2 linked regions of the Pseudovibrio sp. M1P-2-3 genome follow. The protein of the gene in region 1 interacts with the protein of each later gene in a pairwise test. Links are inferred from orthologs where the notes say so. Each region holds a gene or a part of one and is shown in the gene's direction. Other genes may lie near its edges.

The links.
Region 2: the proteins of sfsA (region 1) and P6574_RS18025 interact in binary tests that used the Escherichia coli proteins (3 or more experiments, as listed by UniProt). The link is inferred for Pseudovibrio sp. M1P-2-3 from one-to-one orthologs.

The regions. Positions count from the first base shown.
Region 1 is NZ_JARRCW010000001.1:1,189,893-1,206,429, forward strand. The notes cover bases 7,914-10,819. They hold sfsA (DNA/RNA nuclease SfsA), read left to right. Parts: upstream 7,914-8,967; coding sequence 8,968-9,672; downstream 9,673-10,819. Other genes in these bases: P6574_RS05325 (TrkH family potassium uptake protein), read left to right, coding at 7,914-8,940; P6574_RS05335 (IS110 family RNA-guided transposase), read right to left, coding at 9,687-10,622. Also shown: P6574_RS05300 (SH3 domain-containing protein), read right to left, coding at 1-2,044; P6574_RS05305 (ABC transporter permease), read right to left, coding at 2,390-3,535; P6574_RS22065 (ATP-binding protein DrrA1-3 family domain-containing protein), read right to left, coding at 3,532-3,873; P6574_RS05315 (HlyD family secretion protein), read right to left, coding at 4,470-5,408; P6574_RS05320 (TrkH family potassium uptake protein), read left to right, coding at 5,802-7,244; more of P6574_RS05325, read left to right, coding at 7,495-7,913; gpt (xanthine phosphoribosyltransferase), read right to left, coding at 11,095-11,595; P6574_RS05345 (competence/damage-inducible protein A), read right to left, coding at 11,606-12,355; P6574_RS05350 (FAD-dependent monooxygenase), read right to left, coding at 12,407-13,591; P6574_RS05355 (zinc-finger domain-containing protein), read right to left, coding at 13,644-13,889; P6574_RS05360 (alpha/beta fold hydrolase), read left to right, coding at 14,163-14,915; cysE (serine O-acetyltransferase), read left to right, coding at 15,090-15,929; P6574_RS05370 (DUF3126 family protein), read left to right, coding at 16,012-16,227; P6574_RS05375 (gamma carbonic anhydrase family protein), read left to right, coding at 16,332-16,537. UniProt on the Escherichia coli protein: Binds to DNA non-specifically. Could be a regulatory factor involved in maltose metabolism.
Region 2 is NZ_JARRCW010000001.1:4,104,618-4,115,326, reverse strand. Bases 1-2,865 are described here. They hold P6574_RS18025 (glutamate-5-semialdehyde dehydrogenase), read left to right. Parts: upstream 1-726; coding sequence 727-2,004; downstream 2,005-2,865. Other genes in these bases: rsfS (ribosome silencing factor), read left to right, coding at 2,815-2,865; P6574_RS18020 (nicotinate-nucleotide adenylyltransferase), read left to right, coding at 2,051-2,653; proB (glutamate 5-kinase), read left to right, coding at 1-651. Outside these bases: more of rsfS, read left to right, coding at 2,866-3,219; 23S rRNA (pseudouridine(1915)-N(3))-methyltransferase RlmH, read left to right, coding at 3,334-3,816; P6574_RS18005 (murein hydrolase activator EnvC family protein), read left to right, coding at 3,960-5,285; P6574_RS18000 (S41 family peptidase), read left to right, coding at 5,282-6,616; P6574_RS17995 (divergent polysaccharide deacetylase family protein), read left to right, coding at 6,703-7,737; P6574_RS17990 (RNA pyrophosphohydrolase), read left to right, coding at 7,730-8,254; tRNA epoxyqueuosine(34) reductase QueG, read right to left, coding at 8,276-9,424; P6574_RS17980 (glutathione S-transferase family protein), read right to left, coding at 9,445-10,137; P6574_RS17975 (undecaprenyl-diphosphate phosphatase), read left to right, coding at 10,275-10,709. UniProt on the Escherichia coli protein: Catalyzes the NADPH-dependent reduction of L-glutamate 5-phosphate into L-glutamate 5-semialdehyde and phosphate. The product spontaneously undergoes cyclization to form 1-pyrroline-5-carboxylate.

The DNA.
Region 1 (16,537 bases):
AGACACGACCATCCCTACCAGCAAAAATATTCCCCTGACGGTTTGCCTTAATAAGGTTGTTGCGAGCGTGAGATCTTTGCCACTTTCCTGAGTTCCTGTTGAGCGAGCCGCGCTTTTTGCGAGCCCATTCCGATCCCAGTTGAACTTTACCAGTTTTCCATGCGCCATATACGCCTTTACCACCTGCAATGAATGCCCTGTTTCCAGTAATGGGATTGGTAGCTGCAATAAAACCGGCAGTCCCTCGAGGGCCAGAGTATATACCCCCTCGAATATAGCGGCCGGTATTGGGGTTATAAACCCGGCCATATGCTATGCCTCGATATGGGCCGTAGGCGTAACCATAATTTCCAAACACTCCTCTTGTGGGGTTATAGAAGATACCAGACCCATAGGTGATTGGTCGTGGAAAGTATGGCGGGTAATAACCTGGTCGCCAGGGGCGCCAGTATGGGGGGTAATAGTACCCACTTCCATAAACATATGTATCCCATGCCAAGTAACTCCACAGGTAGCCCATTGTGTAGCCAAACCAAACAGCAGCTGTTCCGTTATCTGTGTCATCACTATAATTATATGTTCTCACATAGGTTGTGTTATAAACTGGGGAACTGGACGGGATTGTATAGATTTCATCGGGTACACTTGTTGCGACTTCCCAAGGTCCTTGAGGAGAGGGGCCAATGAACCACACTCCATCTTGAACAACAAAATAGTTGTCACCAACTTGAATGACCTGCGCGCTAGTATTCGTTGCGTAGGACATTGAAGTTTCTGGAATTGGCTCAAATTGGGGATCGCCTGCATAAGAAACATCAGGTTGAACTGACCCAAGCTCCACGCGTGCCACTGTTGGAATGCTGGCCTTAACGCGTGCCTCTTGGCTTTCCGATGTTCCTGGGACTGATGATCTAACGCTATAATATGGAGTATTGTCAGGAATTAGCTGAAAATCTGGGGGCAGACTTGTGCTGGCAAATGTCCACGGGCCGTCCAGAGAAGAGGATCTGAACCAACGACCAGAAGTGAGGACGTAGTATTTTTTTTCAGTAGTTTGAAAGAAGACGTCGCTATTGGTGTTGGAGGCCCATTGCAAGCTTGTGCCGGGTACGGGATTCCATTTGGGTTGGCCGTCAAACAGCAAAAGTTCAGAGGGCTTACTTACATAAATGACTTTTGGAGTTGGAGAGTTCCCAAATCCCTTATTGGGAATATTAGCCTTTACCTCCTTCAAGTTCTCTGTGTCTGGCAGTTGGTTGAAAGCTTGGGGGAGTTTACCTGCATCTACCCAAGGCCCCTTCAAAGTGGGTGACGTGAGCCAAGCATCTTCATCCAAAAGAAAATAGGCCCCTGTTTTTTGAAATTTGAAAAGATCCCAGTTTGTGTTGACAATAAACAATATACCCTCAACCCCGGGGACAGGAGCTTCAATTGCATCTCCATCTGTTTGCACAAGGATTGCAGGAGTGAAGCTATAAAATATGGGTGGAGGTGAGGTACCAAGTCCGTCTACATTCTTGATTTGAGCCGCTGTTGTTAAAGAGGCAGTTAGCCTCTCTTTAGACATGCTAATAGCTTCTACTGGCAATAAAGAGCCGACCTCCAAAGACAGGTTTGAAAGTTGTTCTTTGCTTAATGTCGAGAAATTTATTTCTGTCAGTTGAATATTGGAAAGTGTAACAAGATCCTCGCTTGTTGATGCATAAGTTTGAGCGGAGAAGGTAAGAACCCCATATATGGGTTCGCTGTCGGGGGCGCTGCGATACTCAGCAGCAGTTTTGGCTTTGAGTAGGGTGTGGTTGTCCCATTCAGTAATTTGGGGTTGGTAGAGCGTAAGGACAGACCCATCAGGGGCATTAAATGTTCGTGGCCATCCTCCTTCCTCATCATTGACATTTAAATATTGACCACTGATGAAACCTGATACTCCGGAGAGGGTGACTGCACACCAACTACCACTCTCATTGCAATTATCAATATCTAGGGGAGTGCCTTGGGTCACAGTTTGAATAACAGGGTAGTTGGTGCCCGGCCCTTGTCGCATGTTTACATTGGTTGTCGTGCTCCCTGGGTAAGCAATTGCCCAGTTGCACAATAGTAAAAACGGTAAAATGCAGAGCCTGATAGGGTTCACAAGGCACACTCCCATTCAATCCCCTCTATTTTCGCAGCTGCGATGTAGAGGCAAATGTCTTTGCGCTTATTGTGTCGTGGCCAAGCTAAGAAACATGCATAACTTTGATGTGGCATTGTAGCAAAAAAGGAAAGGTAGAGTTTAGGATAACTCTCTTGGGCTAATTTGCTAAAAGCTATGTAAAGAATGCCCTACCTATCTGATGTTTAGAGTTGTTTTGATGGATAACTTGATCAAGTTAAAGCGAGTAAACTGCTAATCCAAACGTTTTTTGAACCTGAGAGCCGCAACCAAAATTCCAATTACGAAGAATGCGATGAGCCAAATCATGTCGTTTTGCATTTCCGCGAGAGTTGCATCACGTAAAACAATGCCACGGATGATCCGCATGAAGTGAGTGGCTGGAAGAAGCTCTGAAATGTATTGGGCGATGACTGGCATGCCTTCAAAGGGGAACATGAAACCGGATAGCAAAATAGATGGCAGAAGGATAAAGACTGTCATTTGCATTGCTTGAAGTTGGTTAGTTGCAATAGTAGACAGAACTAGACCCAGCGATAAGCATGAACCAATGAATAAAAGTGTACCGCCGAGCAGGCTTATCCATTTGGACCCAAAAGGGACTCCGAATAAGAAATGCCCCAGTGCCAATATAATTATGGCCTGCAATAGACCGATAAATATGTATGGGATAATTTTGCCGATCATTAATTCTAATGACCAGACGGGGGTATTAATGAGCATTTCCATATTTCCCCGTTCACTCTCCCGTACAATTGCGGCCGAAGTAAACATAATCATGGTCATTGTAAGAATAACGCCAACGAGGCCCGGTACAATATTTATTGCTGATCTTTGCTCAGGGTTATAAAATAGGGCCACTTCGAAAGTGGCTGTGTTTCGATTTGGAGGTTGCTTAAGTAATTCTGTAAGAGGCATATTCCTGAAGCTTTTAATCGCTCCGGCTATTGTTGTGTCTGAACCATCTACGATCCATTGCCCGACGGGTCTACTTGTTTCCTGATTTGTGGATGGTGGCAGTCCTAATCCGACACTTGGACTCCTCGCAAGTCGTTGCGCAAGATCAGATGGTAGAATTAAAACGGCACGAACCTCACCCGATTGAATTCCTTTTTGTGCTTCGGGAATGGAAGTATAGTGTTGTGTAAACTCAACAACGTCGGTGGCTTCTAGTATTTGTTCCAGAATTTGCCCTAATTCTGAATGGCTAAAGTCTAAAATGCCAACTGGAATATTTCTTATATTTGTATTTATGGAATATCCAAAGAGAGCCAACTGAATGAGAGGTATCAAAATAATCATGGCAAAAGTAATTCGGTCGCGGCGTAACTGAACGACTTCCTTCCATAAAATTGCTTTAATACGGCGTAGGGACTTCATTGGCGTCCACTTCCCGTACTGGTAACAAATACATCCTCAAGATTTGGACGAACTATTTCAATTCGTGTTGCTTCTCTTGTCTGGGGAAGATGTTGCAACCACTTATCAGGTGTCTCAACTTCTTTGGTGACCAAAACACGCAGCCTAGATCCAATTTGCGCGGCTGATGTAATTTCAGGTATGTGGGTTAAGTCTTCCCGCATTTTTCTTAAACCGGCTCCCTCTACCTCCAGTACTGTTGTATCCATAGCCTCCATCAGGCCATCAGGTGTGCCATCCGCTCGCTTTTTTCCTGCATCCAAAATCGCAATTTTATGACACCTTTCTGCTTCATCCATAAAATGGGTCGAAACAATGATACTGGTTCCGGCATCGCTAAGATCAAATAGTTGTTCCCAAAAATCACGCCGTGTTTCCGGATCCACTGCAGAGGTGGGCTCATCTAGAAATAATAGTTTTGGTGAATGCAAAACCGAGGCGGCAAGAGCAAGTCTTTGTCTTTGCCCACCGCTCAGTTGTCCAGAGAAACGGTGAGCAATTTCTCCTAGCTTATAGCGATCGATTATCTCTGAGATTCGTTGTTTTTTCTGTTTTCTGGCCATCCCATAGATATCTGCGACAAAATCTAGATTCTCTAAAATGGTCATATCGCGATAGAGGGAGAATGTCTGTGTCATATAGCCGATTTTATAGCGTAGCTCAGCGGCATCTTTTGGTACAGAAAGGCCTAGGACACCTACTGTGCCCTCACTTGGAGTGAGAAGGCCTGTCAACATCCGCATTGTTGTTGTTTTTCCGCAGCCATTTGGCCCCAAAAAACCATAGATAGTCCCCGCATTTATCTCAAGGTTCACGTTATCGACAGCGCGAAAGTTGCCAAACATCTTACTCATGCCTTTTGCAATGATGACGGGGTCAACACCATTATTTTTGTTCATGGGAGTATGACCTGCACTGGAATTCCGTTTGGTAGATCGGAAGCACTCTCGGGAAGTTGTATTTCTGCAAGATACATCAATCTTGTTCTGTCTTGCTGGTTTAAGCCGTAATACGGTGTAAAAGATGGGTCAGAACTAATCCAACTTACAGTCCCTTCATACGTACTGTCTAAACCATCAATTTTTATCTGAAGTTTATCCCCCTGCTTAACTTTTACTCGGGACGGCTCAGGAACATACACTCTTGCGTAAGGTGCTGCTCCAGCAAGTAATATTGCCACAGGGCTGCCTTGTGTCACTCGTTCACCAAGATTCCATGGAAGGCTGTCAAGCCAACCATCTCTGGAGGCTTTTACTGTCAAGTCTGAGAGTTTACTTTGTTGGTTTGCTAGCGATGCCTTTGCAATCATCAAGTCTGCTTGGGCAATACGAATATCCTCTTCCCGATTTCCGGCCAAAAGTTCATCTAACCTGGATTGGTTCTTTTCAAGCACTGCTTGTGCAACTGCACGAGCGGTAAAAACTTTATCGTATTGGGATTCACTGGCGGTGCCACTTTTCATTAAGTCTTTATAGCGGTTATACGCCAATTGGGATTCGGAAAGGAGTGCTTTATCTGTGGCGACTTGAGCTCTAGCTTGTGTGATATCTTCCGCGCGAGGGCCGGATTTTTCTTTGTCTAAACTCGCTTGTGCTCTGGCAACTTCTGCGGCTAGACGGTCAAGTTCCGCTTGCTGCTGCGAAGCATCCAGCTGCACCAGAACAGTCCCTTTCTTTACATAGCTCCCCTTTTTTACCGGCAGGGCAATAATAATTTCACTGGCTGTAGCAGACAGAGCTACACGGTCCCTCTCAAGCATGCCGAGTGCCAGCTTGCCACTGTCTTGATTACAAGCAGTAAGGCCAGCGACCACCAATAAAGAGAAGATGCCCAAAGCAAGTTTCATATTTTCTACCCTTAAAATATGACTTTATTTTAAGGTAGTCCATAGATGTGTTTATATCGTTTACAACGATTTCTTTCTCTTTAAGTAATGAATCTTTGTGTATACTTAAAGTTGAAAGTTCTCAAAAGAAAATTGAATTTTTAATGACACGATGAATAAAAAGGCTTTTTGTAAACACTATTCCTCTCTTCATGCCCTTGGCATATTCCTATAAAGCAGAATGAGTATCAGTAGATTATTTTAAAGAGGGTTATCTTTGACTGTTATGTAGGACGGCTTTTCAAGGAAATTAACGGAGTTTGCATCGCTCTCTTGCTATCGTGAAATTTCGCATAAAGCAGTCAGATAATCAACAAGGCTTAAAAGAAAGAAATTAGTTTGATGAAGCTCGTTGCCCCAGTGCTTCGCGTGCTTGGATTTGCCTACATTGCTTTGGCGCTCCTTCTGCTTATACCACTCATGTGGGATCTACTTGCCAACAATCCGGATTGGTTGGCATTTGCTTTCTCTTCGATAATCATAGGTATGATTGGGCTCTTACTTTCCGTCGCTATGGGCGGATACAAGATTGAGAGCATCAATTCGCGACAAGCATTTTTGATAACCGCGTCTGCGTGGATTACAATCCCTGCATTCGGTGCTCTCCCATTTCTTGGTTTAGGGGTGGGGTTCCATAATGCTTTTTTTGAAAGTGTTTCCGGCTTTACAACGACTGGGTCGACAGTCTTGATGGGGTTGGATTCCATGCCTCCGGGTCTGCTGCTCTGGCGCTCTTTAACGCAATGGATTGGCGGGGTAGGAATTATTGTGATGGCAAGTCTGCTTTTACCCCTTTTGAGAATAGGGGGAATGCAGCTTTTCAGAACAGAAAGCTCTGATAAAAGTGAGAAGATTGTTAGCCGAACCACTGACCTTGTGCGTTGGGTTATGGGGCTCTATGTGGTTCTTACGACCTTGTGTACTCTACTCTATCATCTTTCTGGAATGTCGTGGTTCGATGCACTCAACCATGCTTTGACAACACTCTCATCAGGTGGATTTTCTACCCACGATAAATCATTCGCGTATTTTGAGAGCCAAGCTGCTGTTTTCTTCGGTATTATTTTCATGATTGCCTCCGGCCTTCCTTTTGTCTTGATGATCAAAGCGGTGCGGCGCTCACCCAAGGTCCTCTTACAAGACCCTCAGGTTGTGACATTCATGGCAATTCTATTATTGTTCTCGATGGGCGTTTGTATTTATCTGGGCCTAAACAACGAAGTTCCATTTAAAGAAGCATTCTTGGAGTCAATGTTTGTTGTCACATCAGTGGTAACAACAACTGGCTTTGGTCTGGGAGATTATACGAACTGGGGTCCGCTTATTATCGGGGTTATTATGATGCTGACCTTCTTCGGTGGGTGTACTGGGTCAACTTCGGGTGGGATCAAAACATTTCGGTTTATTGTGTTTTTCGGCACAGTACGCGCGAATATGAAGCAAATGATCAGACCGGATCAGGTGGTCGTTATTCGGTATGGGGAAACCAATGTAACCCCCGACCTTGCTTTTTCTGTTCTAGCATTTTTAGTTGTCTATTTAAGTACTGTGGGCATTGTTACGGTAGTTTTGACAGGTTTTAATCTTGATCTTGTGACGGCTTTGAGTGCCGCTGCAACAGCTATCGGTAATGTCGGGCCGGGGCTTGGGCCGATTGTTGGGCCAGCAGGAACTTTTGCAGATATCCCTTTAGGTGCAAAATGGGTTCTTTCGGGTGCAATGTTACTGGGGAGACTGGAACTGTTCACGGTATTGATCCTATTGGATCCTGAATTTTGGAGATAAGCGCTGTGAAAACAGGCAATAATGAGTTGTAAATGAAGGGAATTTATCAAAGCCCTATCCGAGATACGGCATATCGCTCTAGTGAGCTATAAAATATGAAGGGTGAAATGCTGTGGAGAGCTAGGGTAAAACTGACCCACTTTACTGTGATAACACTTGCGAGTTTCCACGCCAGCCGCATAGTGGCTCCTTAGTACATTCCCAATTGGGAACCTTTTTCTTTCTTTTTTGCTTACACAGAGACTATAATTTGATTTCTTTTCGGCCAGTTTTAAGTGTTCTGGGATACCTTTATGTTGGTTTGGCCGCAGCAATGCTCATTCCCGCAATTGTCGATGTTGCCGCCCGTAATGCTGACTGGCAAGCCTTTGTGCTTTCGTCTTTAGTGGTTGGCTTGCTGGGACTACTGTTGATCGTTGCAATGGGCAGCGCCCTTGAAGCAGGGCTGGATACCCGTCAAACATTTTTGTTAACGACACTTTCCTGGATTTCCCTACCTGCCTTTGGAGCTTTACCATTCCTATGGTTGGGCGTTGCATATGTTGATGCCGCATTTGAAGCGGTATCAGGATTTACAACCACGGGTTCTACAGTTCTGACAGGTTTGGACTCCCTGCCTCCTGGGCTTTTGGTTTGGCGTTCTTTGATGCAGTGGATGGGGGGCGTCGGTATTGTCGTTATGGCTATTGTCTTGTTGCCATTCCTGAAAATTGGCGGAATGCAGCTGTTTCAAACTGAAAGCTCGGATCATAGTGAGAAGATTGTAGGCCGATCAATCGAGTTGATTCGCTTGATCGGTCTTACCTATTTGTTTTTGACCAGCTTGTGCCTCGTTGCCTACTGGGCTTCAGGTATGTCCTTATTTGATGCGTTCAATCATGCTCTGACAACTATCGCGACCGGTGGATACTCGACACATGATTCATCTTTTGGGTTTTTCAAAAACCCTGTCACTGGGTGGATTGCCGTTCTTTTCATGATTGTAGGATCGCTGCCATTTGTACTTGTAATTCAAGGTCTCAGGGGGCAGCCCTTAGTGCTTTGGCGGGATCCGCAAGTCAGGGCATTCCTTGTGTTTCTATTGCTTATTACAATGGCTCTTACAATCTATCTCGGGGTTTCGGGGCAAGCTGAGTTCTCACAGGCCCTTCTTCAGGCCGCATTTAATGTGGTTTCGGTTATTACTGGGACCGGCTACGCTATGGGTGATTATACGGCGTGGGGAGCTCCGGTTATTGGGCTTGCGCTTCTTTTAAAGTTTGTTGGCGGGTGTACGGGATCAACAACTGGTGGAATTAAAATTTTCCGTTTCCTAGTGTTTTTTGGAACTGTAAAAGCACACATGCGCCGAATGGTTCGGCCTAATCGTGTCATCTCGGAAAGCTATGGCAGTACACGGCTGACGCCAGAGTTGACTTTTTCTGTTCTCGCGTTTCTTGTCGTTTATTTAGGTACAGTCGGGCTCCTTACCCTCGTATTATCCGCCTTTAACCTTGATCTGGTGACTGCGGTTTCCGCTGCGGCCACGTCGGTTGGCAATGTAGGGCCAGGATTGGGAACGACTATTGGCCCTTCAGGGAATTTTGGCCCATTACCGGATGCGGTTAAGTGGATCCTCAGTGCCGCGATGCTTCTTGGACGGCTGGAGCTGTTTACTGTTATTATCTTGCTGGATCCAGACTTCTGGTCACGCTAGAGTTTTTAACTCTCACGAAAGACAATCATGATTTTTGAAAGTACGCTCGTAACGGGCAGGCTGGTCAAACGCTATAAGCGTTTTCTCGCTGATGTTATATTGGATGAGACTGGGGAAGTTGTAACGGCTCATTGCGCAAATTCCGGTTCTATGATGGGGTTGTGTGAGGAGGGGATCCGTGTCTGGCTCTCCAGATCAGATAATCCGAAACGAAAACTCAAGTACTCATGGGAGCTTTTGGAAATAGACGGTGCAATGGTTGGGATTAACACCTCCAGACCAAATAGGTTGGTAGAGGAGGCGCTGGAAACCAACCTTATTACACAGCTGAGTGGATATAAAAGTTTAAGGCGTGAGGTTAAATACGGAAAGAACTCTCGTATCGATATACTTCTTGAGGATCTGGCTGGTCAGAGTGTTTACGTTGAAGTGAAAAATGTCACGCTAGCTCGAAGCAGCGCTGTTTCAGAGTTTCCTGATAGCATTACAGCTCGAGGTGCAAAGCACCTTGCTGAGCTGTGTGATATGATTGATCAGGGGCACCGATCTGCTATGGTGTATCTGATACAACGGGATGATTGTGACATAGTGACTATTGCCCGGGACATAGACCCCAAATATGGACAGGCCTTTGATTTAGCTCGAGAGAAGGGAGTGGAGTTCTATGCATTGCAATGCTCGATTACTCCCCAATCAATCAAGGCCGAGAAAGTCGGAGCTGTTCGCTTTTAGAGTATCCGTCTTGGTCAAGCCGTTTTTGGTTGCCATTGCCGGTCCGCTTTTATGAGAGCGTTTGCCAGTTCGATTAGCTTACGCATGAGAGCTATTATGGCGATTTTGGGAGGCTTACCAGCCGCTCGCATCTGGTTGTATTTGGCTTTCAGGTCTGGATTATAACGGCTGGCAACAACGGCAGGCATGTAGAGTGCATCGCGTACCGGCTTGCGCCCTGCTTGAATAAAAGCAGCGCCCCGCCAGCGTCCTGACTGGCGGGTCATGGGGGCCAGCCCCGCCAGAGCAGCGGCCTGTTTACGGGATAATTGTCCAAGCTCTGGCATTTCAATCACCAGCGCCGCGACGGCGACCTGTCCCAGCCCGGGAATAGAGTGTAAAATCTTTGCTGCCCGCGCCCTTTGAGGGCTCTGCTCAATTTGCTTTTGAGTTTCGGCGTTAAGGGCCTCCAATTGCTTTCGCACGAGTTTCAGGCGTTGCTGTGTCTGTTTGCGAACCAGGTTCACCCGTTGTGTTTTCAACCGGTTCTCCAGTTGCGTGGCTTCTTTTACAAGAGCTTGACGTGCAACGCGTATCTCTTTGAGATGACATAGGCTTGCATCGACTGGCTTGTCTGGTTCCAACTGGAAATCCTGCCCCATTTGGGCCAGCAGGCGCGCATCAATCCGGTCCGTCTTCGCCCTCTTGCCTTTGGCCTGTGCAAACCGGCGTGCTTGCCATGGGTTAACTTTGCTCAGAGGATAGGAACCCGACAATGCCAACTCAAAAGCGCCGTGATAAGAACCTGTGGGTTCAAAAATAATTCGAGCGACAGGCAGGCCTTTCAGCCAGCTTTTTAACTGTCTGTACCCTGCAGCTGTATTGGTAAACTGCTTGCTCTGCTCATCCGGCAGGCAGTACACATCAAGATGGTCTTTCGAAATATCGACACCAATGGTAACCTCAGACATCTTCGCAAGTATCCTATGCTTGTCGTGCAGAGCTTTGGGCTGCTGCGTATCCGTTCAGGCCTGTTGCGAAGACGGTGGCCGATCATACTCTAAAACGGTCCCTTGTGACCTAGCGCGTCCCGATCCGACCACCGCCACTGCCCTCCCGACTCAATACGGTGGCCATTGGCCTATATTCGCAGAAGACACTAAAAAGCATAAGACAAGCGCGTTCCGTTTGACTGGGTTCAGTCAAACGACAGGAATTCGCTCAAAATGAATAAGTTAGAGCACAAAGCGTGAATACGCATGAACGCGATGTACTCTAGATCTGGAGGCAGAGACTTGTTGGCCCGTTGTCCTACATGCCTTAGCAGACGATAAAGGGTGCAGAAAGAAAAAGCGCAAGAACAGAGTATAGCTCTGAATCTTGCGCTCAATGATCTTGAGTTACGAGAACGGCTCGTGGGCCGCTGAAAATACCGAGATGTAGTTAGCCCAAGGTATCTTTATTAATTGGTGGCTGGAACTGCCAACCCATATCCCAAGGGAAGTACACCCAAGTATCCTGAGAGAGCTCGGTTACAATCGTATCCGCCATCTCACGGCCTTTAGGCTTTGCATAGATGGTGGCAAGGTGAGCCTTAGGTAGCATTTCCCGAACAACCTTGGCTGTTTTGCCAGTATCAACGAGATCGTCTATTATGAGGACACCCTCTCCTCCATCCTCAATAAGGTTCGGACTAATCGGCTTGATAACGTCGAGTTTTCCCTGCTCGTCGTAATCATGGTAGGAAGCGATGCAAACAGTCTCAATTGTCCGTACGCCCATTTCTCTGGCGATGATACCAGCAGGAACCAGCCCCCCGCGCGTAATACAGACGATAGTATGGAAAGGGCCTTTTTCTGCCAGACGCCATACAAGAGCGCGGCAGTCTCTATGGAACTGATCCCAGGAAACTGGGAAGGCTTTAGATTGTGGGTCGTGGTGCATAGTCCGTCCTCTAGGAATTTCGTTTCATGGCTGCGTCCACTGCAGCACGAACATCGGTCAGTGCACTTTGAAGTACATCAAGTTTGCGGGCTCGTACAACTATCTGTGTGGAAAATTTACCATCTTTTACCTGTGGGTATGACCCAATCATAGCTTGAGGGTGGTCATGTTGCAGCTGTTGGAGCTGCAAAGCAATGGAACTTTCTGGTCTGGGAAGGTCTACGGATTGTGAAATAATCTTTGTTCCCCGTTCAAGAGATGGGGCCAAAGCTTGCATCATTGCCTGCATGATTTTGGGAACACCTGCCATGACATGGACGTTTTCCATAATAAAACCCGGAGCAATAGATATTTTATTGTCAATTAGGTCCGCACCCAAAGGTACTCGGGCCATTCGTTGCCGTGCTTCGCTAAATTCCCCTTTCGGGTAATGGGCTTCCATTGCGGCCATTGCTTTGGGGTGTTTATGGACAGGGACACCGAAAGCTTTTGCTATTGATTCTGCTGTAATATCATCGTGGGTAGGCCCAATACCTCCAGATGTGAAGACATAAGTATATCGGGTTCTTAAGGCATTGACGGCCTCCACTATCCTGTCTTCTTCATCGGGTACAATGCGCACTTCTTTCAAGTCGATCCCCCACTCAGTGAGGTGCGAGGCTATATAGCCGATATTTTGATCTTTTGTCCGGCCGGATAGGATTTCATCGCCAATTACAAGAATTGCGGCAGTAACGACATGTATTTGCTCATTTTCCATCTTTAAAACACCCAAACTTGAAAAAATCGGCCTAGACCTTGGTAAATTACCTTAAACTGCAATGCTGTCAGGTTTCCACTCATAAACCCAATCAAAACGCCCCAGCAGCTTTTCTGGAGTTGTATGCCTCATGATCAAATTTCGAGCTATGTCTGTTGGGAAACCCATATGGTAAACTCGGCCATTATTTTGGGCTTGCGTAACTACTTTTTCAACACGGCTTCGTCTTAGCTGCTCATACTTTGCCAAAGACTTTGGAAGTGCCCCGTATTTCTCAATAACCTTGCTGAGAATTGCAACATCTTCAATGGCCATTCCGGCTCCTTGAGCCATAAAAGGTAGCATCGCATGGGCAGCATCGCCCACAAGAGCAACAGGCCCTTTAACCCAAGGAAGTGTCGGGTCGGTTCCACATAGTGCCCAACGCGTCCAAGATGTAGCCTTCCCGATAATTTTCCGAGGGGTTGGGTGCCACCTGCAAAAATGTTTTTCAACATCTTCAGGGGTTGCTGGGTGTGACCAATTCTCCGAAGTCCAGTCTTCCAAAGTTACACAAACCAGATTAAATTCCCGAGCGCTTTTTACAGGATAGTGTACGAGATGAGAACGCTCTGCCATCCACAAGCCGGTGGTTTGCATCAACTCCTCAGGAATATCCCTACTGGGAACCGTGGCCCTATATGCAACTCGTCCGGTTGTGGACGCAGGAGGAAGCCCGAGAATATTTGTGCGGGTTTTAGACCAGACACCATCTGCCCCGACTAATAGCGCGTAGGCTTGTGTCTGTGACCCTTGGTTTTTGAACTTAAGGTGCAGTCCCTCGGGTGCTATATCTGCAGTGTCCAGTTTATAGCCCAAGTGCAACTGAATTGTGGGTGAGGCGAGTACCGCGTCTTTTAAAATCGACTGTAAATCTGCTCTGTGAATAACCAGATAGGGTGCCCCGTATTTGTCTTCGGCTGCTTGGCCTAGGGGGACTTTGGCAATGAGCTTGCCGTTTTTTCCGGAGGAAATGTTAATTGCGCTGGGCATAGTGGCGACAGCTTGCAATTTGGATAAAAGGCCAAGTTCTGCTAGACAGTGGCAGGCATTGGCGGACAATTGCAAGCCGGCTCCAACCTCGGAAAGTTCAGGAGCGGCTTCAAAAATATCTATTTCATAGCCTTGCTGCGCAAGGAAGAGGGCGCAGGTCATGCCGGCAACGCCCGCGCCGGCAATCGCAATTTTCTTTTGCATCCTAGCCTTTCTCGGTACTTCCGGTGTCGGCCTGATGGAACAACCGGTCTGTTTAGCTTGTAGCCGGTGTCCAGAGACTGTCGGCTGGGTCGGATTGATCCCTATTTAGGTTGCTATCATACTTATAAAGGGTTGAGCAGTAAGGGCATACAATTTCTTTTTCAGAGCCCATATCGAGAAAAATATGGGGGTGATCAAAAGGAGGTTTGGACCCAATGCACATGAATTCTTTCGCACCGATTACAATACTCTCCTGACCGCTATTGTTATGAAAGTGTGGAGTGCTGCCTTCAGCCATAAGTCATAATCTCCCAAAATTGCTAATATGGTACTTGTTGTTATTTGAGAATCGTAAGCATTCAAAATCTGGTTACGGTTATTTGAAAAGCTGGTTGTCTCGTGAATATGGTTTTGAGTGCTCTTTCCTCTCAATGCAATGGGGCTTTGATTGAATTCCTTAAATTTCCTCGGGAACTGCGTTGAAAAAATATATTCTGACTTTCTTCCTTAGTTTTTTGACACTATCTTCACGCCGATAATTCTTTCCCTACCAAGTACGAGTTAGAAGAGCATGCCAGTTTTTGACAATAATGGAATCCCGTTCGCATATCTTGATCAAGGGGAAGGTGACCCAATTATTTTGGTGCACGGTTTTGCATCCAACAAAAATGTAAACTGGGAGTACACAGGCTGGGTGGATCTTTTGGTCAAAAGTGGCCGCCGTGTTATCGCAATTGACAATCGCGGCCATGGAGAAAGTCATAAATTCTATAGTGCGGAAGATTATGGTGCTCCTTTAATGGCACAGGATGTTCTGGATTTGGTTGAGTTCCTGCAATTGGAAAAAGTTGATTTTATGGGCTATTCAATGGGAACTCGAATTTGTGCATTTTGCGCCCTTGCCCAACCCGAACGCGTGCGTTCGCTTGTTTTTGGTGGAATGGGATACGGCTTGATCAGCGGAGTGGGATCACCAGAGCCAATTATTGAAGCTCTCTTAGCTGAACGTCTTCAAGATGTAAGTAATAAAACTGGGCGGGCCTTCAGAGCGTTTGCAGAACAAACAAAGTCGGACCGCTTAGCTCTTGCAGCTTGTATGCAATCTGCTCGGAAAAAAATATCGGAACAGGATATTGCGGGCATTTCAGCGCCAGCGCTTATTGCAGTGGGTACCAAGGATGAAGTGGCCGGAGATCCTCAAGCTCTGGCAGACTTGATGCAGAGTGCGCAAGTTCTTGCGATCCCGAACAGGGACCATATGGTTGCTGTTGGAGACAAAGTTTTTAAACAGGGTGTGCTTAGCTTTTTGCAAAATTGCAATTAAGTCCCTTTTAGTATTTGACCTAAATGGGACCGGTCTAGAATGCCCTGTGTTCCCTGCAAATGTAGGTCAACAGGTTGACACTCGTAAGTTTTATGGGTGTTCTCTTGGTTAGAGTAGAAAAGTTCCTATGTTATGCAGCTAGGAACCATAAATGTGTTCACGGAGGTGCCCTGCATGACACAGCCAACAAAAAAAGCGACCAGACTGGCGATGCACGATCCTGTTTGGCAGCGTGTCAGGCTTGAGGCTGAAAAAATGGCTAAAAACGAGCCGGCTTTGGCCTCGTTTGTCTATGAGACTGTCTTGCATCATGACACTCTTGAGGATGCCATAGTTCACCGTCTGGCAGATCGTTTAGGGCATATTGTTGTATCGTCCTCTCTTATCCGCCAGACCTACAGAGAAGCTCTGGATGATGATACATTCATTTCTAATGCGTTTCGGGTTGATATTTCCGCGGTTTTGGACAGAGATCCCGCTTGTGAACGCCTCCTTGAGCCTTTGCTGTATTTTAAAGGGTTTCACGCCCTGCAAACGCACCGTTTAGCGCATTGGCTCTATAAAAAGGGGCGTGAGGATTTTGCTTTCTATTTGCAAAGTCGAAGTTCGGAAGTGTTTCAGACTGATATTCACCCAGCAGTTCCAATGGGACTCGGAATTTTCATAGATCACGGGACCGGTTTGGTTATCGGCAAAACGGCTGTCGTTGAGGATGATGTCTCTCTTCTTCAGGGGGTAACTCTTGGGGGGACTGGCAAAGAAAGCGGTGATCGCCACCCGAAAATTCGCCATGGTGTTCTGGTGGGAGCTGGCGCCAAAATTTTAGGAAATATTGAAGTGGGGCACTGTTCTCGCATAGCAGCAGGCTCCGTAGTTCTAAAACCTGTGGCACCATGCACGACAGTTGCCGGGGTCCCGGCTAAGGTTGTAGGAGAGGCTGGCTGTGATCAGCCCGCGAGAGCCATGGATCAAACACTAGGTCAAGAAAAAACAACGCAAAACAAACAAGGATAATGGGGTCAAAAGGGCTTGGCAGCACCATAAAATTCTATAGGTTTGGGGCCCATTACATTTGGAGAATGAGAAGGAGACGGCTGTGAAGCCAGACGAAATTCGGAAGCTGGAGACCTACCTGCGCAATACGTTCAAGTCTCCCGGTATTAGCGTTCGGCCACGCCCTCGCAAGGATGACTCCTGCGAAGTATATGTGGCGGATGAGTTCTTGGGCGTTATCTTCCGTGATGATGAAGATGAGGACCTTTGCTGGAACTTCCAGATGGCGATTCTGGAAATTGACGTTGAAGACCTCTAAAGGTTCAGTTTTGTTAAAAAGGGCTCCAAGTTGGAGCCCTTTTTGTGTCAATCTATTGTAACTACTGAAATTTGGGAAACCAGAGGATAAAAGGGGAGGTGACCATGCAATGTTATCAACTTGGAGATAAAAAGCCGACGTTTCCAGAAAATGGTCAGTATTGGGTGGCACCAACTGCTACATTGATTGGCGACGTTATCCTCGGAGAGGAAGCCAGTGTTTGGTTTGGCGCTATTTTGCGGGGCGACCGTGAGGCGTTACAAATTGGTTCTCGAACGAACATTCAAGATGGATGTGTCTTGCATACCGA
Region 2 (10,709 bases), 2.9 Mb from region 1 along the record:
GCCCGTGTCGCCACAATGGCAAGCTCCGACTGTCTGGTTTTGCTGTCCGATGTTGACGGCCTTTACACAGCTGCCCCCCAGAAAGACCCGAATGCGGTCTTTTTGCCGGAAGTACGCCGGATTACTCGGGAAGTGGAGGCAATGGGCGGATCGTCCGGGACTGCCTACTCTTCCGGTGGTATGAAAACAAAACTTGATGCCGCCAAGATTGCACAAAATGCTGGAACAAGCATGGTGATTGCATCGGGTAAACTCTTGAACCCTTTGAGTTCTATCGATAATGGTGCGCGCTGTACTTGGTTTCCAGCCCACTCTACACCCGCGAATGCCCGCAAGGCGTGGATTAGCGGGAGCTTGAAGCCCAAAGGCGCGCTTTATGTGGATGAAGGCGCTAGAATGGCTTTGCTTAAAGGGCGCAGCCTGCTTCCCACGGGTATTGAACGAATTGAGGGCGAGTTCTCCCGCGGAGATGCAGTTCGTATTCTGGATGGTAAGGGGTATGATCTAGCCTGTGGTCTGGTTGCCTATGACTACACGGAGGCCGTCCTTATTATTGGCCGCAACAGCTGCGAAATAGAGACTATTTTAGGACACGGTGGACGCAGCGAGATGGTTCATCGGGATGATTTGGTTCTGGGAACTGAAACCTAGAAACAGGACTTGCATTTTGAGAAGGGTGTGCCATTGTTGCCGCCCGATTTTTAAACCCAAACAGATTCAAGGGAAATGAAGACAATGACTGGTGAAACAATTGCACAAATGATGAATGCCATGGGTGAAAAGGCCCGTGCCGCAGCGCGTTTGTTGGCAGTTGCTCCCACACCGGCAAAGGACAAAGCTCTTCATGAAATGGCTCGGGCCATTCGCTCTTCCGTTCCTGAGATTCTGGCGGCAAACGCTCTGGATATCGCGGCCATGCGGGCCAATGGTCAAACCGCGGCCTATCTTGATCGTGGAACGCTCAATGAAGAACGCCTTGAGGGGATTGCTTTGGCGCTTGAGGATATTGCCAAGCTTCAAGACCCCGTGGGTTCTACAATTGCCAGCTGGGACCGGCCAAACGGCCTGAAGATCTCGCGTGTTCGCACACCGCTTGGCGTTATTGGGGTGATTTATGAAAGCCGCCCAAATGTCACTGCTGATGCAGGGGCCTTGTGCCTTAAAGCTGGTAATCCTGTTATCCTTCGCGGTGGTTCTGATACCATTGAATCCAACCGCGCTATTCACCGTGCCTTGCAGGCCGGCCTTGAAGCTGCTGGCCTTCCTATTGATGCAATTCAGATTGTACCTGTGAAGGATAGGGCGGCTGTTGGCGAAATGCTCAAAGGGCTGAATGGCAATGTGGATGTAATAGTTCCACGTGGCGGCAAAAGCCTTGTTGCTCGTGTGCAGGAAGAGGCGCGGGTTCCTGTGTTCGCACACCTTGAAGGCTTGGTACATATCTACGTTGATAAATCAGCCGATTTAAACAAAGCCGTTGATATTGTTGAAAATGCTAAAATGCGCCGTACCGGAGTATGCGGAGCTTTGGAAACACTTCTCGTGCATGAGGATATTGCCGCAACCCATTTGCTCCCTATGATTGACGCCGTACAGGCAAGGGGCTGTGAAGTGCGCGGGGACGATGAAGTTATCGCCTTGTGCGAGAATGTACGACCGGCGAGTGAAGAAGACTGGTCCACTGAGTATCTTGATGCAATTTTATCTGTAAGAATTGTTTCATCCGCCGAAGATGCAATTGAGCATATTGCCCGTTACAGCTCAAATCATACGGATTGTATCATCGCGGAAGACCCCCGGGTTGTTAATGAGTTTTTTGCCCGTGTAGATTCTGCTATAGTGTTGAACAACGCTTCCACCCAGTTTGCTGATGGTGGTGAGTTTGGCATGGGAGCGGAAATCGGTATCGCTACGGGTAGAATGCATGCCCGTGGGCCGGTTGGTGTAGAGCAACTCACCAGTTTTAAATATGTTGTGCGAGGCCAAGGCCAGACACGCCCGTAAATCGCAAAGGTTTTGGATATTTTCGAAACCGCATAAAAACGGACCTATGCCCGACTATCTAAGACTGCCTCATGCAGAAGCTGGAAATACCATTGGTGTTTTTGGAGGGTCTTTCAACCCTCCACACCCTGGGCACCTGATGGTTGCGCGCACTGCATTGCAGCGGGTTGGGCTAGATCAGGTCTGGTGGATGGTGTCTCCCGGCAATCCATTGAAAGATCATAGCGAACTGCTTAGTTTGGATGAACGTGTGGCGCGTGTGCGCCAGTTGGCGTCGCATCCGAAAATGCGTGTGTGTGCCTATGAAAAAACTCTTGGAAGCGCATTCACCGCTCATACGGTTGCAGAATTGAAGAGGCGGCGTCCCCATTTGAAGTTCCTATGGATTATGGGGGGGGACAATCTGGCGGAGTTTCACAGGTGGCGCCAATGGCGAGAGATCCTTGAAAATTTGCCGGTGATTGTTGTTAATCGTCCGGGGGCCACGTTGTCGCCCCTTTTTGCCCCCATGAGCATAACTTATTCAGGCGCGCGTGTGCCTGAACAGAACGCTCGAAGAATAAAAAATGAAGAAGCACCCGCTTGGACCTTTCTTCATGGCCCATTGGATGATACATCCTCTAGCTCTTTGAGGGAGCGCAGTGACTGAGACGATACAGTTCACGCATGTACTCTTACAAACCGTCTTGAAATTTTGGCTTTGAAGTGTGATCTTAAGAGAGGGATCAGCTTATTTCTGAGTTGAAAGACACCCGACGCGGCTTAGACCGCACTTAACTTTAACCATGGCGAAAGGCTACACAGCTGACCATGACAGTAGAACAGGAAGGGCAGGTGACATCAGCCCTTCAGCAGCAGGCCCCTCAGGATGAGGATAGCGTGCTTCAATTGATCCTGAACTGCCTTGATGAATCCAAGGCCGAGGATATCGTTTCACTAGACCTGACAGGTAAGTCCGCACTTGCCGACTACATGGTGGTTGCATCTGGCCGCTCACAAAGACATGTGGGCGCGTTGACAGATTACCTCCTGCGCGACCTGAAAAAGGCTGGCTATGGGAATGCCCGTGTTGAGGGTCTGCCCCATTGTGACTGGGTTCTTGTTGATATTGGCGATGCCATTGTCCATATTTTCCGCCCTGAAGTTCGCAGCTTCTATAACGTGGAGAAAATGTGGTCCATGGAGAGCGATGAGCCAACCCAGTTTATTGGCTAGGCTGAGTAAAGCACCTGTGTGCAGCTGAAGGCGTTCGGCTGCTTATTGGGCTTATGCCAGTCCAGCCTGTCGGCGGGATTATGGGCATTTTGGTTTTGTAGTCCCAGAGGCGATATGAGGATCACGATTGCTTGCGTCGGAAAAATGAAAGCCGGCGCAGAGAGAGATATTTGTGAACGCTATTTGGAGCGCGCGCGCAAGGCTGGCCGCTCTTTAGGTGTTAAGGCTGTTTCGGTCGTCGAGCTTTCTGAGAGCCGTGCAGCGCGCACTCAGGATCGCAAGGCCGAAGAGGCTGCCGCCCTTCTCAAGGCTATTCCTGCCGGAGCAACTGTGGTTGTTCTGGATGAACATGGTAAGTCGATGGGCAGTGAGGCTTTTGCTCAAAAGATTAGTTCATCACTAGATCAGGGAATTGGTGACTTTTGCCTCGTGATTGGCGGTGCTGATGGCCATGGAAGAGATATTCTGGAAAAAGCTCAGATCAAACTGGCGTTGGGAGCTATGACGTGGCCTCATCAACTGGTTCGAATTTTGCTTGCAGAGCAGGTTTATAGGGCAATTACAATTCTTTCCGGGCATCCATATCATCGTGTATAATGCCTTGGATGCACCGGAAAATTGTCAAAATCCCGCATATTTCGCGTGCAAGCCACAAAGAGCGAAGTATGGTTGACACTTCCTTAAGAGTGCGAGGGCACTATCGCTTCTAATTGATTGTTAGATTACAGGAATACAACTCTTTGCTGTGCTGTTCTCCCAAGGCTCTACGAAGTCTGATTGTTGCGTTATCTGTGAGTTGTGCGCTGGTGCCGGGTGCCGGTGCGGCGGAGTCACGGGACCTGAAGCTTGAGGATGTACAGCAACAAAAGCAAGCCCATGAAAAAGAACTGACAGAGCTGACGCACAATATTTCCATTTCAGAGGAACGTAAGGCCGAGATTGAGCGTACGATCAGGGCGATTGACCGGGACAGGGAAGCGTTAAACAGCGAGCTTATTCAGACTGGGCAGCGGACGCAGCAGCTGGAAGACAAGATGGCGGCCACAGAAGCACGGTTGCTACGCCATCGGACCAATGAGAATAATGTCCGTAAATCTCTGCATGAACGCCGTGGAACCCTTACGGAAGTTCTGGTGGCGCTGCAGAGGATCGGGCACAGCCCGCCTCCGGCTCTGGCCGTTCGGCCCAAGGATGCTCTGGGTGCAGTGCGTACGGCTATTTTGCTCAACGCGGTTGTACCGGAAGTGAAATTTGAGGCTGAGGCTCTGGCCAGCGATTTGGCTCGGCTGCAGCAATTGCGTAAAGACATTGAAACAGAGCGTAAGCGCATTCGCCGAGGGGCTGTTGAGCTGGAAGAAGAGCGCGAGAAACTGGAAATTCTGTTGGCTGAAAAGCAGCGGCAAAAGGCGGAAACCAATACTCTTTTGGCAGAAGAAAAGAAACGCGCAGCCGAATTGGCAAAAAAAGCAACCTCTTTGAAAGAACTACTTGTTACTCTTGAAAGCCAGATCGGCAGTGCCAAAAAGGCCGCCGAGGCTGCAAGATTGGCAGAACTGGAGCGGGAGAAGAAGCGGAAGAGTGGAGATCCGTTTGCTGATCCGGGACGTTTGCAACCGCAAATTTCGTTCAGTGATGCTAAAGGGATGTTACCTCTGCCGGTTTCGGGTACGTTATTGCAAGACTTCGGGATTGCAGACGGCTTTGGAAACCGTACAAATGGGCAGACCTATATGGCCAGAGCTAATGCGCAAATTACGTCTCCAACTGATGGCTGGGTGGCATTTGCGGGGGAATTCCGGTCCTATGGCCAGCTCATAATTGTAAATGCTGGCAATGGGTACCATGTGGTTCTAGCGGGAATGGACCAAATTAGTGTAGAACTTGGTCAGTTTGTTTTAGCTGGTGAGCCGATTGCCAAGATGGGGGATAAGCGCTTTGCAAGTGCTGCGAACCTTAATTTAAGTTCGGAATTACCAGTTTTGTATGTAGAGTTTAGGAAAGACGGTACCGCAGTTGATCCCCGATCATGGTGGGCAACGTCAAATATTGAGAAGGTTCGCGGATGATTCGGAAAGCATCGCTCTTAGTGGTTGGCGTAGCAATGGGTGCTGCGGCAATGGTTACCTACCAACAGGTTCCCTTTAAATTTTCCGACGCTGCGTATGCTGCGTCATCTGATACGTATAATCAGCTCAACCTGTTCGGTGATGTGTTCGAGCGTGTACGCTCCGACTATGTTGAAGAGCCAGAGGATGCGGATCTTGTTGAAGCGGCTATCAATGGCATGCTGACCAATCTGGATCCACATTCCAGCTACCTGTCTCCCAAGAACTTCCGCGATATGCAGGTACAAACCCGCGGTGAGTTTGGCGGGCTTGGCATTGAAGTGACCATGGAAGACGGCCTTGTGAAGGTTGTGGCACCGATTGATGATACGCCGGCGTTTAAGGCCGGTGTGCAGGCTGGAGACCTGATTACCCACCTCAATGGCGAGGCGGTAATGGGCCTGACGCTCAATGAGGCAGTGGAGAAAATGCGTGGCCCGGTCAATACGGATATCGAAATCAAGGTTCGCAGACAAAATATTGACGAGCCGGTTGATATTACCATTACCCGTGATGTGATCCGAATCCGTTCTGTTCGCTGGAATAAAGAAGAGGACGTGGGATACCTGCGTATCACCCAGTTCAATGAACAGACCATGCAGGGACTGGAAAAGGGCATTAAGGAACTTACCGAGGAAATCGGTCCCGACAAAATTAATGGCTTCATTCTAGACCTTCGCAACAATCCCGGAGGACTTCTGGATCAGGCAATTGCAGTTTCGGATTCCTTCCTGAACCGGGGTGAAATTGTTTCAACACGTGGTCGAAATGCGGATGAGACTCAGCGTTTCAATGCGCGTAAGGGTGATCTGACAAATGGTCTGCCAGTTATCATTCTGGTGAATGGTGGCTCTGCTTCAGCCTCTGAAATTGTGGCTGGGGCCTTGCAAGATCATCGCCGCGCAACCATTCTGGGAACCCGCTCCTTCGGTAAGGGGTCTGTGCAGACAATTATCCCGCTTGGTGCTAATGGTGCCATTCGCTTGACAACAGCGCGTTATTACACCCCATCGGGTAACTCTATTCAGGCAAAAGGGATCACTCCTGACATTGTGACCCTGCAAGAACTCCCTGAAGAGTTGAAAGGGCGTGTGGAGACTAAAGGCGAAGCTGGTCTTCGTGGTCACCTGCAAGCTGAAGAAGGGGATGAAGGTTCTGGTAGTCAGGCCTATATCCCGCAGGAAAAAGAAAAAGATACTCAGCTGAATATGGCTTTGGATCTGCTGCGCGGGAATAAAACCAATACAGCCTTTCCGCCAGTGACTGACCAAGCTGCGGTTAATGCCAACTAATTAAACTGGAAAACGAATTGTTAAGGCACCTCTTTGTAAAAAGGAGGTGCCTTTTTTATTTAACCATTTTAAATGGGACCGAACCTATGCGTGGAGAAGATCTAACGAGACCGCTTGGTCAGGAGAAAACACGGCGGTGGCCTTCCTCCTTTCTTTTAGTCCCAATCATTTCATGTATCTTGCTTGCAGGCGTGGTGGGAAATCGTTTCTACCCTCTGGAGAAACTGCTCTTTCAAAATGAAGGTCCCTTAAACGAGAAGGACCCGAGCGCGGCTTCTAAGCCAGGTCTAGGGCCAAGAGACAGTGCGTCTCTACAAAGGCAGCTCGGAACGGGTACAGGCGTGTATGAGCCTATTTCCAACCTTATAGAGATGAGTGAACATGGTCCAATACCGAAAATCTCTTCGGATGGTGTACGTGCGCTCGATGCCTACGCCCGTAGGCCGGAGGGGATAACTCTAACAGGACCAAGAATAGCGCTGATTGTGAGTGGTCTTGGTCTCAGCTCTGAAATGAGTGCGCGGGCACTTCGCGCGTTGCCTCAGGACGTCTCTTTGGGATTATCTACACTGGCGGTGAATGGGTCCAGCTGGATGAAGCAGGCCAGAGTGAAAGGGCATGAAGTCCTTCTACAGTTGCCCAAGGGAACATCCGCAGGTGATGGCCGGAGAGCTTTCAATGTTTCCAGTTCTGTTGCTGAAAGACAGGAATTTCTGACTTGGACCTTGTCCAGAACATCCAACTATATCGGGCTTATTAACTCTTCTGGTGAAGATACCTTCGTTGATGATGAAGTGATGAAACCGGTTTTGACGGAGCTTCAAAAGCGGGGGCTTATGTTTATGGATGATGGAAGCTCTGCGTCCACATCAAGTCGCCTTATAGCGCAAGAAACCCAAACGGCGTTTGTGGGGGCAAATCTGGTTCTGGATCAGGAACTAAAAATAGAAGCAATCAAAAGCCAGCTACAGGAACTAGAGAAAATATCCCGAACGGAAGGTCTCGCCATAGGAAGTGCTTCGGCCTATCCGCTTACATTGCAGGTGCTTGAAAACTGGGTTAAAACCCTGAGCGAACGAGGAATTACCCTCATCCCAGTCTCCGCCGCCATTAATGGTTGAAGTCGAGGTTTCCATGACAACAATTGACAGTCGCTCCTATCGCCCCTGTGTCGGGATTATGCTTATCAATCGGGAAGGATTGGTGTGGACCGGTAAGCGCTTTGGAGACAAGACACCCGTACCCGATGAGTTTGCATGGCAAATGCCACAGGGGGGATTGGATGAAGGGGAGGACCCTTTTGAAGCCGCCAAGCGAGAACTCTATGAGGAAACGTCTGTCCGTTCCGTCTCCTTGCTTGCTGAGGCCTCAGAATGGTTCAACTACGAGTTCCCACCGGAAGTCCAGTTTAATTCAAAGCGCGGAAAAAAGTTCAAAGGTCAAACCCAGAAATGGTTTGCCTTGCGTTTTGAAGGGGAAGATAATGAGATTAATATTCTAACGCCCCCCGATGGACATCTTCAGGAATTTTCTGAGTGGAGATGGGAGAGGGCGCAGAATCTCCCCGCTTTGATCGTTCCATTTAAGAAAAGAGTTTACGAACAAGTGCTAGAGGCTTTTTCTCCTTTTACCTCATAGAGACGGCGAGGCTATTTAGCCTCACTTTCCTGTCTCCTCACTGTTTTGGCCTTTGTGCCATTCTGCTTTCACATCCTCGCTTTGTTCTTGCGGGATCTGAGAGGCTTTGACCTTTGCAAAGTGGCTGGCTTCCGTGAGTTGGGCAAAGGCCCATACGGCTGCGCCTCTGACGACTTCGTCATCGTCTTCCAGTAGGTTTGTGATCTGGGGAAGCAAACTGGCATCTTCGGAATTGCCTGCTGCAACCAATACATTTCGAATAAACCGGTTTCTACCCACCCGTTTCACAGGGGAGCCGGAAAAAAACTTTCGGAAGGACGGGTCGTCCAGCTGTAGCAACTGGGAAAGGGGAGGTTCCTTTAAGTCTTCGCGGGCTACCAGTTTGGCTTCGCTGGCAAGTTGGGCAAACTTATTCCAAGGGCATGCCGCCAGACAGTCATCGCAGCCATAGATACGATTTCCCATTGGCTTGCGGAACTCATCGGGAATGGGGCCATGATGTTCAATGGTTAGATATGAAATGCACCGGCCACCATCAATCTGATAGGGTGCGGGAAAGGCATCTGTAGGGCAGGCGCTCAGGCAACGGGTACAGTTGCCGCAGTGGTCCACCTCTGGCTCATCAAGCGGCAAATCCAGTGTTGTGAAAATGGAGCCAATAAAAAACCACGAGCCGAGTTTTCGGGAAACCAGATTTGTATGCTTTCCTTGCCACCCCAAACCGGCGCTATAGGCAATGGGCTTTTCCATGACAGGGGCAGTGTCGATGAATACTTTGATGTCTGCGCCTTTTGAAGCAAGCAGACTACCCAGCTCCTTCAGACGTCCCTTGATAATGTCGTGGTAATCGCGATTACGGGCATAAACGGAGATTGCAGCCTTGTCTTTCTTGTCTTGCAAGGCCATAGGGTCTTCATCGGGGCCATAGTTCATGGCAAGGGTAATGATTGATCGTGCTTCGGGCCATAGATTACGAGGGTCTGAGCGCCGTTCATAGGTCTCCGGCATCCACTCCATAGAGGCGTGATAGCCAGCGTCGATATAGGTCCTCAGGCGGGCAGCAGCCTGCGGTATAGCATCTGCCGTGGTTATACGAACATCATCGAAGCCCAGCTTACGGGCACGTGTTATCAGATCGTCTTTCAGGCGTTTGGCCTGCTTTTCGGTCAGGACGACATCGGGACGGGGTTTTAGAAATCCAGATCCGCGTAGGTCGCCGACGGGGGCATTCCCAACATCTTTTCCAAGAGAAGCGGTCGAAAGCTTGGGCGAGACTTCACCCGAGCGTACCAGCTTTTCACGTTCTCTTCCTCTGCCCATGGCACTTCACCTAAATAATCCGCGCAGGATAACATTGCAGCGGCGGCAAGATCTGCAAAACTCATGTTCTCGCCCGCTAACCATTTTCTCGTTGCAGCTAAATAGCCGATATACCGTAAATGGTTAACCATATTATTGCGTGCAACGCGTAATGCATCCGAATTGGGCTGCCCTCCGCCTTGGCTGTTTGGCATCTCCTGCTTATAGATTTTCTCGCGAACAAGGTGACCAATTACTTCCTGCTCGAACTTGATTAAAAACCAGTTCACAAGACGACGAACCTCGGCGCGGGTGAGAGGGTGATCTGGCAGAAGTCTCTTATCAGATATGGCATAGCCCCGCGTCTCATCCAGATATTCCATAATTACATTGGCACCACAAACCGGGTTATCGTCATTTTCTTCAATGACGGGGATGGTGCCGGCCGGATTCTTCATAAGAAAGCCTTGCCGCCGGGCCCATGGGGCTTCGGTTTTGCATTCGAACGGAACATTGTACTCAGCCAGTGCAAGCCTGATAAAGCGAGAGGCTGGGGAAAAGGGGTGGTGGTAAAGTGTGAGCATACTTGTGATAAAGCCGATCTTGTAACCAAACGGTTGTGCTTTAGTTATATTTTCCTGCTAATTTATCAATTCTAAATAAAAATAGCGAAAAAGACGGGGACAACTTCGCTAAGCACCCGTTGCTGGAGAAAATATTTATGAATACGGAAAGCATTGTGGGGGCTCTAATTCTTGGCCTTGTTGAAGGGCTAACTGAATTTCTTCCGGTTTCATCAACGGGACACCTGCTACTTCTTGGCCATTTTATTGGATTTATGAGTGAGGGACGGACCTTCGAGGTATTGATCCAACTTGGAGCGATCCTAGCCATTTTGACAGTTTATTTCCATCGGCTTGTTTATATTGCCAAAAGCTTGCCACACGATCCAAAATCCCGCCACCTGACAATAGGTATTTTGCTCGCTTTTTTACCAGCGGCTGTAATTGGAGTATTCGCGCACAGTTTTATTAAGGAAGTTTTGTTTGAAACGCCGGTTCTGGTGTGTGTCACTCTCATTTTCGGCGGTATTATTATGCTCTTGGTAGATCGCATGCCACTCAAGGTGAAATACACGGATATCGAAGAATATCCG